DNA from 2 places in the Kitasatospora sp. NPDC001095 genome. Region 2 is predicted to be linked to the other one. Evidence: riboswitches for the same ligand, from Rfam matches in the RefSeq annotation. Region 2 holds a riboswitch; the other holds the start of a gene.
What was found. A riboswitch is a leader RNA that binds a small molecule or an ion and turns the genes downstream of it on or off. The one in region 2 is predicted to bind glycine.
Positions count from the first base shown of each region.

Region 1: linked by a shared signal. The riboswitch ahead of gcvT (glycine cleavage system aminomethyltransferase GcvT) and the one ahead of gcvP (aminomethyl-transferring glycine dehydrogenase) in region 2 are both predicted to bind glycine.

Region 1 covers NZ_JBSFKQ010000035.1:61,275-65,435, forward strand. Annotated here, with positions in the region: gene glyA (serine hydroxymethyltransferase) at 1-766, opposite strand, end outside; gene gcvH (glycine cleavage system protein GcvH) at 845-1,219, opposite strand; gene gcvT (glycine cleavage system aminomethyltransferase GcvT) at 1,320-2,441, opposite strand; glycine riboswitch at 2,672-2,773, opposite strand; gene ACWDBB_RS25145 (enhanced serine sensitivity protein SseB C-terminal domain-containing protein) at 3,043-3,846, shown strand; gene ACWDBB_RS25150 (enhanced serine sensitivity protein SseB C-terminal domain-containing protein) at 3,964-4,161, shown strand, end outside.
Region 2 covers NZ_JBSFKQ010000048.1:44,122-48,282, forward strand. Annotated here, with positions in the region: gene gcvP (aminomethyl-transferring glycine dehydrogenase) at 1-1,830, opposite strand, end outside; glycine riboswitch at 1,934-2,066, opposite strand; glycine riboswitch at 2,068-2,171, opposite strand; gene ACWDBB_RS29270 (PRC and DUF2382 domain-containing protein) at 2,397-3,548, shown strand; gene ACWDBB_RS29275 (MFS transporter) at 3,727-4,161, shown strand, end outside.

The DNA of each region.
Region 1 (4,161 bases), on a different contig from region 2:
GGAAGACCGCGGAGTTGATCTTCTTGGCGAGCTCGGCCTTGGACAGGATGACGCCGCCGCGCGGGCCGCCCAGGGTCTTGTGGGTGGTGGTGGTGACCACGTCCGCGTACGGCACCGGGTTCGGGTGCAGCCCGGCGGCCACCAGGCCGGCGAAGTGCGCCATGTCCACCATGAGCAGCGCGCCGACCTCGTCGGCGATCCGGCGGAACGCGGCGAAGTCGAGCTGGCGCGGGTAGGCCGACCAGCCGGCGATGATCAGCTTCGGCTGGTGCTCCTTGGCGAGGCGCTCGACCTCGGCCATGTCGACCTGGCCGGTCTTCTCGTCCACGTGGTACGCGGCCACGTTGTAGAGCTTGCCGGAGAAGTTGATCTTCATGCCGTGGGTCAGGTGGCCACCGTGGGCCAGGCTCAGGCCCAGGATGGTGTCGCCCGGCTGGATCAGCGCGAACATCGCGGCGGCGTTGGCCTGCGCGCCCGAGTGCGGCTGGACGTTGGCGTGCTCGGCGCCGAACAGGGCCTTGATGCGGTCGATCGCGATCTGCTCGACCACGTCGACGTGCTCGCAGCCGCCGTAGTAGCGGCGGCCGGGGTAGCCCTCCGCGTACTTGTTGGTGAGGACCGAACCCTGCGCCTCCATGACCGCCACCGGGGCGAAGTTCTCGGAGGCGATCATCTCCAGGGTGGTCTGCTGGCGGTGCAGCTCGGCGTCGACCGCGGCGGCGATCTCCGGGTCGAGGGCGTGCAGGGACTGGTTGAGAACCGTCATGGTGTGGTCTTCCCGGTGGAGGAGAGCGGAGGGACGGTGGGGGCGGGCCGGCGAGCGGCCCGCCCGGTCACGGGCTGGTCAGCCGCCGATGAAGGCGGTGTACTCGTCCGCGCTGAGCAGCGTGTCGGTGGCCTCGACGCGCACCTTGAACAGCCAGGCGCTCCCGAACGGGTCCGCGTTCACGGAGGCCGGGTCGTCGATGACGTCCTGGTTGATCTCGGTGACCTCGCCGGTCGCCGGGGAGAACAGGTCGCTGACCGACTTGGTGGACTCCAGCTCGCCGCAGGTCTCACCGGCGGTCACGGTGTCGCCGACCGCGGGCAGCTGCACGTAGACGATGTCACCGAGCGCGGTGGCGGCGTGCTCGGTGATGCCGACCGTGGAGACACCGTCCTCGGCGGCCGTCAGCCACTCGTGCTCCTTGGTGTACTGCAGGTGCTGGGGGTTGCTCATGGCGTCATTCTCCAGGATGGGAAGCGGGCACGACGAAGCGGGCCGCCGCGCGGACGGCTGCGACGTGCGTGTATGGGAAAAACGGGGGCGGGACGAAGGCTCAGCGGGCGCGCTTGTAGAACGGCAGCGCCACGACCTGGACGGGCTCGTGCTTGCCGCGGACGTCCACCGCGACGGTGGTGCCGGGCTCCGCGTGGGCGGCGTCGACGTAGGCCATCGCGATCGGCCGGCCGAGCGTCGGGGACGGCGCGCCGGAGGTGATCCGGCCGATCGGCTCGCCCTCGGTGGAGACCACGGTGTACTCGGCGCGCGGCACCCGCTTGCCCTCGGAGACCAGGCCGACCAGCTTCTTCGGCGGGTTGGTCTCGGCCGCGGCGGCGGCCTGCTCCAGCGCCTTGCGGCCGATGAAGGCGCCCTCGTTGGTGGTCTTGTCGAAGCGGACGACCCGGCCCAGGCCGGCGTCGAACGGGGTCAGGTCGGTGGACAGCTCGTGCCCGTACAGCGGCATGCCGGCCTCCAGGCGCAGCGTGTCGCGGCAGGACAGGCCGCACGGGATCAGGCCGTGGCCCTCGCCGGCGGCGGTCAGCGCCTGCCAGACGGGCTCGGCGTCGACCGGGTGGCAGAAGATCTCGAAGCCGTCCTCGCCGGTGTAGCCGGTGCGGGCGAGCAGCACGTCGCGGCCGGCCACCTGGGCCGGGAGGATCGCGTAGTACTTCAGGCCGGGCAGGTCGGCGTCGGTGGTCTTCGCCAGGATGCCGGTGGCCTCCGGGCCCTGGACGGCGATCAGAGCGTAGGTGTCGCGGTCGTCGGTGACGACGGCGTCGAAGCCCTTGGCGCGGGCGATCAGCTCGTCGAGGACCAGCTGGGCGTTCGAGGCGTTGGCGACGACCAGGAAGGCGTCCTCGCGCAGGCGGTAGACGATCAGGTCGTCCAGGATGCCGCCGTCCTCGGCGCAGATCATGGTGTAGCGGGCGCGCAGCACGCCGAGCGCGGAGACGAAGCCGACCAGCGCGTGGTCCAGCATCTCGCCGGCCTGCGGGCCGGTGACGGTGATCTCGCCCATGTGCGAGAGGTCGAACAGGCCGGCCTTGGTGCGGACGGCGAGGTGCTCCTCGCGCTCGCTGCCATAGCGCAGCGGCATGTCCCAGCCGGCGAAGTCGGTCATGGTCGCGCCGAGGGCGCGGTGCAGCGCGTCGAGCGCGGTCAGGCGGAGGGACGACATGGCCAGGAACTCCTCGGTCGGGGCACTCAGGGGTGCACGCACCGGATCGGACCCGCTCGGGGGCCGACCCTGCGCGCGGGCATGCGGCGGCGTGGGTCTCCCCATCTGTCGTCGAACCTGAGAGCTTCACCGCCCCGCCGCCCGCAGCCGTTTCCAGCTTGGGGGACAGCATGGCGGCTTGCACCGTGGGTGGGCGTACGACAGGGCCGTGCGCCGCTTTCCAGATGTGCCTAACCCGTGCGGTAGGGGTGCCTGAGAGATTCCGGGGAGGACTTGCTCCTTCGGCGCCGGCTGTGCCTGAGCGGCACTCCGGGCTCTCCCGCGCGGGTTCGAGCGGCCGGTGTGGAGTTGTAGGGGCCCGCGGCGCATGCCGTCGGACGGGCACATCATGGCACGTCCCGGGCGACGAGGGGAGGGGGGACCCGGTCACACCGCGCGGTATCCGGACACGGGCCCCGGACGGCACCCGGACGCGAGGCCGGGCCGGGCCCCGGACGGCACCCGAACACGAGCCCTAAAGAGGAAGGCCCCGGGGCCCTAGACTGCTGCGCGTCGGCGCAGCAGTGGGCGGCCGACCGGCAGAGGGCGGAATCGGCGGCGCATGGGGTACCCGGTGGAGCAGCAGCAGGGGTGGGGCGGACCGGAGGAGGCGCCGGCGGGCGGCTCCTGGCCGGCCAACGAGCTGGAGCAGGTGCTGACCGCGGCCCTGGGGGACCCGGGCGCGACGCCGCGGGTGATCGAGGTGCTGGCGCGCAGCCAGGTGTGGGTGCCGCTGCCGGCCGGGGCCGACCCGCAGGGGCAGTCGCTGGACCTGCCGACCATCGAGCTGGGCGGCGACCCGTACGTGCCGGTGTTCTCCTCGCAGGAGGTGTTCCTCCAGCAGGCGCCGGGGATGGCCTTCGCGATCGCACCGGTGTGGGAGTTCGCCCGCGGGCTGCCGCTGGGCCTGGGCATCGCGGTGAACCCGGAGGCGGCGGTGGGCATCCCGGTGCCGCCGCAGGGGGTCGCCGAGCTGCGCCGCGGTCCGCGCGCGGACCGCTGGGAGGGCGCCGGCGACGCGTCGGAGCCGACCGGCGGGCGGGTGGCGCTGCGCGAGCCGGTGCCGGGCGAGGACCCGGAGCACTTCCTGGCCGCCTGCCGGAGCGAACTGTCGGCGCTGCCCGGGGTGCTGACCGCCCGCAGGGCGCTGGCCAGCATCGAGGGCGAGCCGACCGTGATGTTCGTGGGCGTCCAGCTGAACCCGGCGGCACCGGCCGATCCGGCCGCGGTGAACGAGGCACTCGGGCGAGCCCTGGGAACCGCGCCGCTGCCCGGCGGCGTCCACCTCGTACTGCTCGACCTCGCCGACGACCCGGTGGTCGAGTGGCTGCTCACCCGGGTGCAGCCGTTCTACGCGCGGGTCTGAGCGGGGTCCGTATCAAAGGCACGTCGCCGTGGCGGTGGCCGGTGCCGCGCCATAGGGTGCGTGCAGACGGCCGACGGGTCGGCGGGTTGAGGGAAAGAGGCGCGGCGAGGTGGGCGCATGAGTGCGGGAACGGGAGCGGGCGGTGTGCCGGGGCCCTGGGGCCAGGCACCGGCCGGGCGCCCGGGAGCTGATCCCGGCGCGTTGGAGCGCGCCCTGCGCGATGTCGCGCCGGAGCGCTACGACGCGTACGAGCGGCTGCTGCACGCGCTGGCGGACGGCCAGGTCTGGATGCTGCTGTGGCACGGCACGCCGGGC
Region 2 (4,161 bases):
CGCCGAGGACGGGATCAGGCAGACGTCGCGCTGGGTGTCGCCGTTGGCGTGGTGGTAGGCGCGCACGGCCAGCAGACCGGCGAACTCGCCCTGGGAACCCGCGTTCGGCTGGATCGACACGGCGTCGTAGCCGGTCACCTCGACCAGCTGCTGCTCCAGCTGGCGGATCAGGGTCAGGAAGCCCTGGGCCTGGTCGATCGGCGCGAAGGGGTGCAGCTGGCCGAACTCCGGCCAGGTCACCGCCTCCATCTCGGTGGTCGCGTTGAGCTTCATGGTGCAGGAGCCCAGCGGGATCATGCCGCGGTCCAGCGCGTAGTCCCGGTCCGACAGGCGGCGCAGGTAGCGCAGCATGGCGGTCTCCGAGCGGTGGCTGTGGAAGACCGGGTGGGTCAGGTACTCGTCCTCGCGCAGCAGCGCGGCGGGCAGCGTCTCGGCGCCCTCGGCGACCTCGCCGGCGGGAACGCCGAACGCGGCCCAGACGCCGGCCAGGTGCTCGCGGGTGGTGGTCTCGTCGGTGGAGACGGAGATCCGGTCCTCGCCGTCCTGGTACACGTTGATGCCGTTGGCGCGGGCGGCGGCGGCGATCTCGGCGGCGCGGCCCGGGACGACGGCGGTGACGGTGTCGAAGAACTCGCCGTGCAGCAGCTCGACGCCGCCGGCCCGCAGGCCCTCGGCGAGGGCGGCGGCGTAGCGGTGGGTGCGGCGGGCGATGTCGGCCAGGCCGTCCGGGCCGTGGTAGACGGCGTACATCGAGGCCATCACGGCGAGCAGCACCTGGGCGGTGCAGATGTTGCTGGTGGCCTTCTCGCGGCGGATGTGCTGCTCGCGGGTCTGCAGCGCCAGGCGGTAGGCGCGGTTGCCGTCGGCGTCGACGGAGACGCCGACCAGGCGGCCGGGCAGCGAGCGGGCGTACTCGGTACGCACCGACAGGTAGCCGGCGTGCGGGCCGCCGAAGCCCATCGGCACGCCGAAGCGCTGCGTGGTGCCGCAGGCGATGTCGGCGCCCAGCGAGCCCGGGGACTTGAGCAGGGTCAGCGCCAGCAGGTCGGCGGCGACGGCGACGATCGCGCCCAGGCCGTGCGCCTGCTCGATCACCGGGGCGAGGTCGCGGACCACACCGGTGGCACCCGGGTACTGGAGCAGCACGCCGAAGACGCCGCGCTCGGCGATCTCGGCGGGGATGCCCTCGGACAGGTCGGCGACGACGACCTCGACACCGGTCGGCACGGCGCGGGTGTTGATCACCGCGAGGGTCTGCGGCAGGGTCTCGGCGTCGACCAGGAAGACACCGCCCTTGACCTTGGTGACGCGGCGGGCGAGCGCCATCGCCTCGGCGGCCGCGGTGCCCTCGTCCAGCAGCGAGGCGCCGGAGGTCGACAGGCCGGTCAGGTCGGAGACCAGGGTCTGGAAGTTGAGCAGCGCCTCCAGGCGGCCCTGCGAGATCTCCGGCTGGTACGGGGTGTAGGCGGTGTACCAGGCCGGGTTCTCCATGACGTTGCGCAGGATCACCGGCGGGGTGAAGGTGCCGTAGTAGCCCAGGCCGATCATCGGCTGGAGCACCTGGTTGCGGCCGGCCAGCTCGCGCAGCTCGGCGAGGACCTGGGCCTCGGTCCGGCCCGCGGGCAGGTCCAGGGCGGTGATGGAACGGATCGCCTCGGGCACCGCGGTGGCGGCGAGCTCGTCCAGCGAGCCGTAGCCGACGGACGCCAGCATCTTCTCCTGCGCGGCGGCGTCGGGGCCGATGTGGCGGTTCTCGAAGGGACTGGCCAGCTCAAGCTCGGTGAGGGTCGAGGCGCCGGTGGGGCGTCCCGCGTTCGGCTGGGCGTTCATGGTGGTCGAGGCCTCCTGGTCACGGACCGGCGGGGGTACGCACGCCGGCCGGCCTCGCCGCTGCGGGCGGCGGACAAGCCTGGGCGGGCGGACCCGACAGGCCTCCCCCTCTGTCATCGGGACCTGAGAGCTTCACCCGCACGGGGCGCTGTGGGCGCTCCGCCGGCTTGCACCGTCGGTGAGGGTGGTGATCGCCGGCTTCCGTGCCGACGCTCCTGCCCTGCTTTCCAGAGTGACCTACCCCACACGGTACGGATGCCTGAGAGATTCCGGGGAGGAGTTGCTCCTTCGGCGCCCCGACCAGCGGTTTTCGTTGTCGGAGACTCTCCCGAGCGGGCTCTGCGGTCGCCGCCCAGGGTACCAGCGGGAGGCCGCCCGATCACGGGTGCGTCGGGTCACTCGAGGTCTACGCGCGTCCCCCGGACGGTCGATCGCGCGCCCCCGTCCGGCGCACCCCGCTCGCGCCCGTCCGATTCATGGCATTTGGTGTGAAGTGGCGGACGTGACAGGTGCTCCGGCCGCCCTGCTGCGGGAGTTCCGCAGGCCCACCGCGCGGGAGGAAAGAAGTGCAGACCGACATCGACCCCCGGGACCTCATCGGTCACAAGGCCGTCGACCGCAACGGAGACAAGATCGGCACGGTCGACGAGGTCTACCTGGACGACGCCACCGGCCGGCCCGAGTGGGCCGCGGTCCGGACCGGCATCTTCGGCCGGGACGCCTTCGTCCCGCTGACCACCAGCGAGTTCGCGGGCGACGAACTGCGGGTGCCGTACGACAAGTCGCTGGTGAAGGAGTCACCGGACTTCGGCGTCGGCCAGCACCTGTCCCCCGCCCAGGAGCTGCAGCTCTACCGCTACTACGGGCTCGACACCCCGATGGACAGCCGTCCGAACGGCGAGAACGGGAACCGGACCAAGCAGCCCGACCTCGACTTCGGCACCACGGCGGCCACTGCCGCCGCCACGACGACCGCCGCGGCCCCCGCCAAGCCGCTCACCTTCCACAGCTCCGAGCGCTCCCCCGGGCACGCCCCGGCGAGGACCCCCGCTGCCGCCGCCGCGCCCGTCACCCCCGCCAGCACCAGGACCGCCCCGGAGGCCGACACCCGGATCCCCGGCACCCCCGCGGCCACCACCCCGCCGGCGGCGGCGCCCGCCCCCACCGCGCCCCCCACGGAACCGAAGCAGTCGCAGCCCGCCCCCGCCCCCGCCCCCACGCCCGCCCCGGCGGCGGCCACCAGGACCACCACCGCGCATTCGGGCACCCCCACGGCCGCCCCGAGCAGCCCGGTCGAGATCACCTGCCGCGAGGAGCGGCTGGACGTCACCACCGAGTGGCGCGTCCTCGGCACCGCGAAGCTGCGCAAGTACGTGACGACCGAACAGGTCGAGCGCCGCGTTCCGGTGGTCCGCGAGCGCGTCCGGGTCGAGCGGACGCCGATCAGCGAGGCCGAGCGCGCCACGCTCACCGACAAGGAGATCGCCGAGACCGTCGAGGAGGTCACTCTCCGTGAGGAACGCGCGGTGGCCCGCAAGTACCTCGCGCCCGTCGAGCGGATCCGCCTGGTCGTCGAGCGGTACACGACCGAGGAGGTGATCCGGGAGGAACTCCGCCGCGAGCACGTCGAGGTCCACGACACCACGACCCCCCACACCCCGCCGTCCACCCTCACTCCCGACGCGCCCCGCCCGGCCCCAGCACGCCCACTCGCCTGACCGCCCCCACCAGCCCGACCGGCCCCCACCAGCAAGGGCCCCGGACACCGTCCGGGGCCCTTGTCGCGCACCCGACCCTTCGACTTTGCCAAAGCTTAACCGCTCGATATTTGACACTCTGAAGTATCTCCTTGCACGATTACTTCAGTTCATTCACTATGTACGGGAGGAAGCAACCGTGAGTGAGGCACCACAGCCCACCACCGCGGCCGAGAAGCAGAGCAGCGCCCGGGTCCTGCCGGCCCTCATCCTGGCGATGCTGTCGTTCAGCGTGGTGCAGACCGCGGTCGTCCCGATCCTGCCCTCGCTGGCCAAGGAACTGAACGTCTCCGCCTCCAGCATCACCTGGCTGATGACCGCCAACCTGCTCTCCGCAGCCGTGCTGACTCCCCTCCTGGGCCGTTTCGGCGACCTCCGGGGCCGCAAGCCGATGCTGCTGATCTCGCTGGCCGGCCTGGTCGCCGGTTCGGCGCTGGCGGTCAGCACCCACTCCTTCACCTGGCTGGTCGTCGCCCGTGTCCTCCAGGGCGCCGGCGGCGGTGTCCTGCCGCTGGCGATCAGCATCGTCCGTGACGAGCTGCCCAAGCAGAAGGTGACCGGCGGCGTCGCCGCC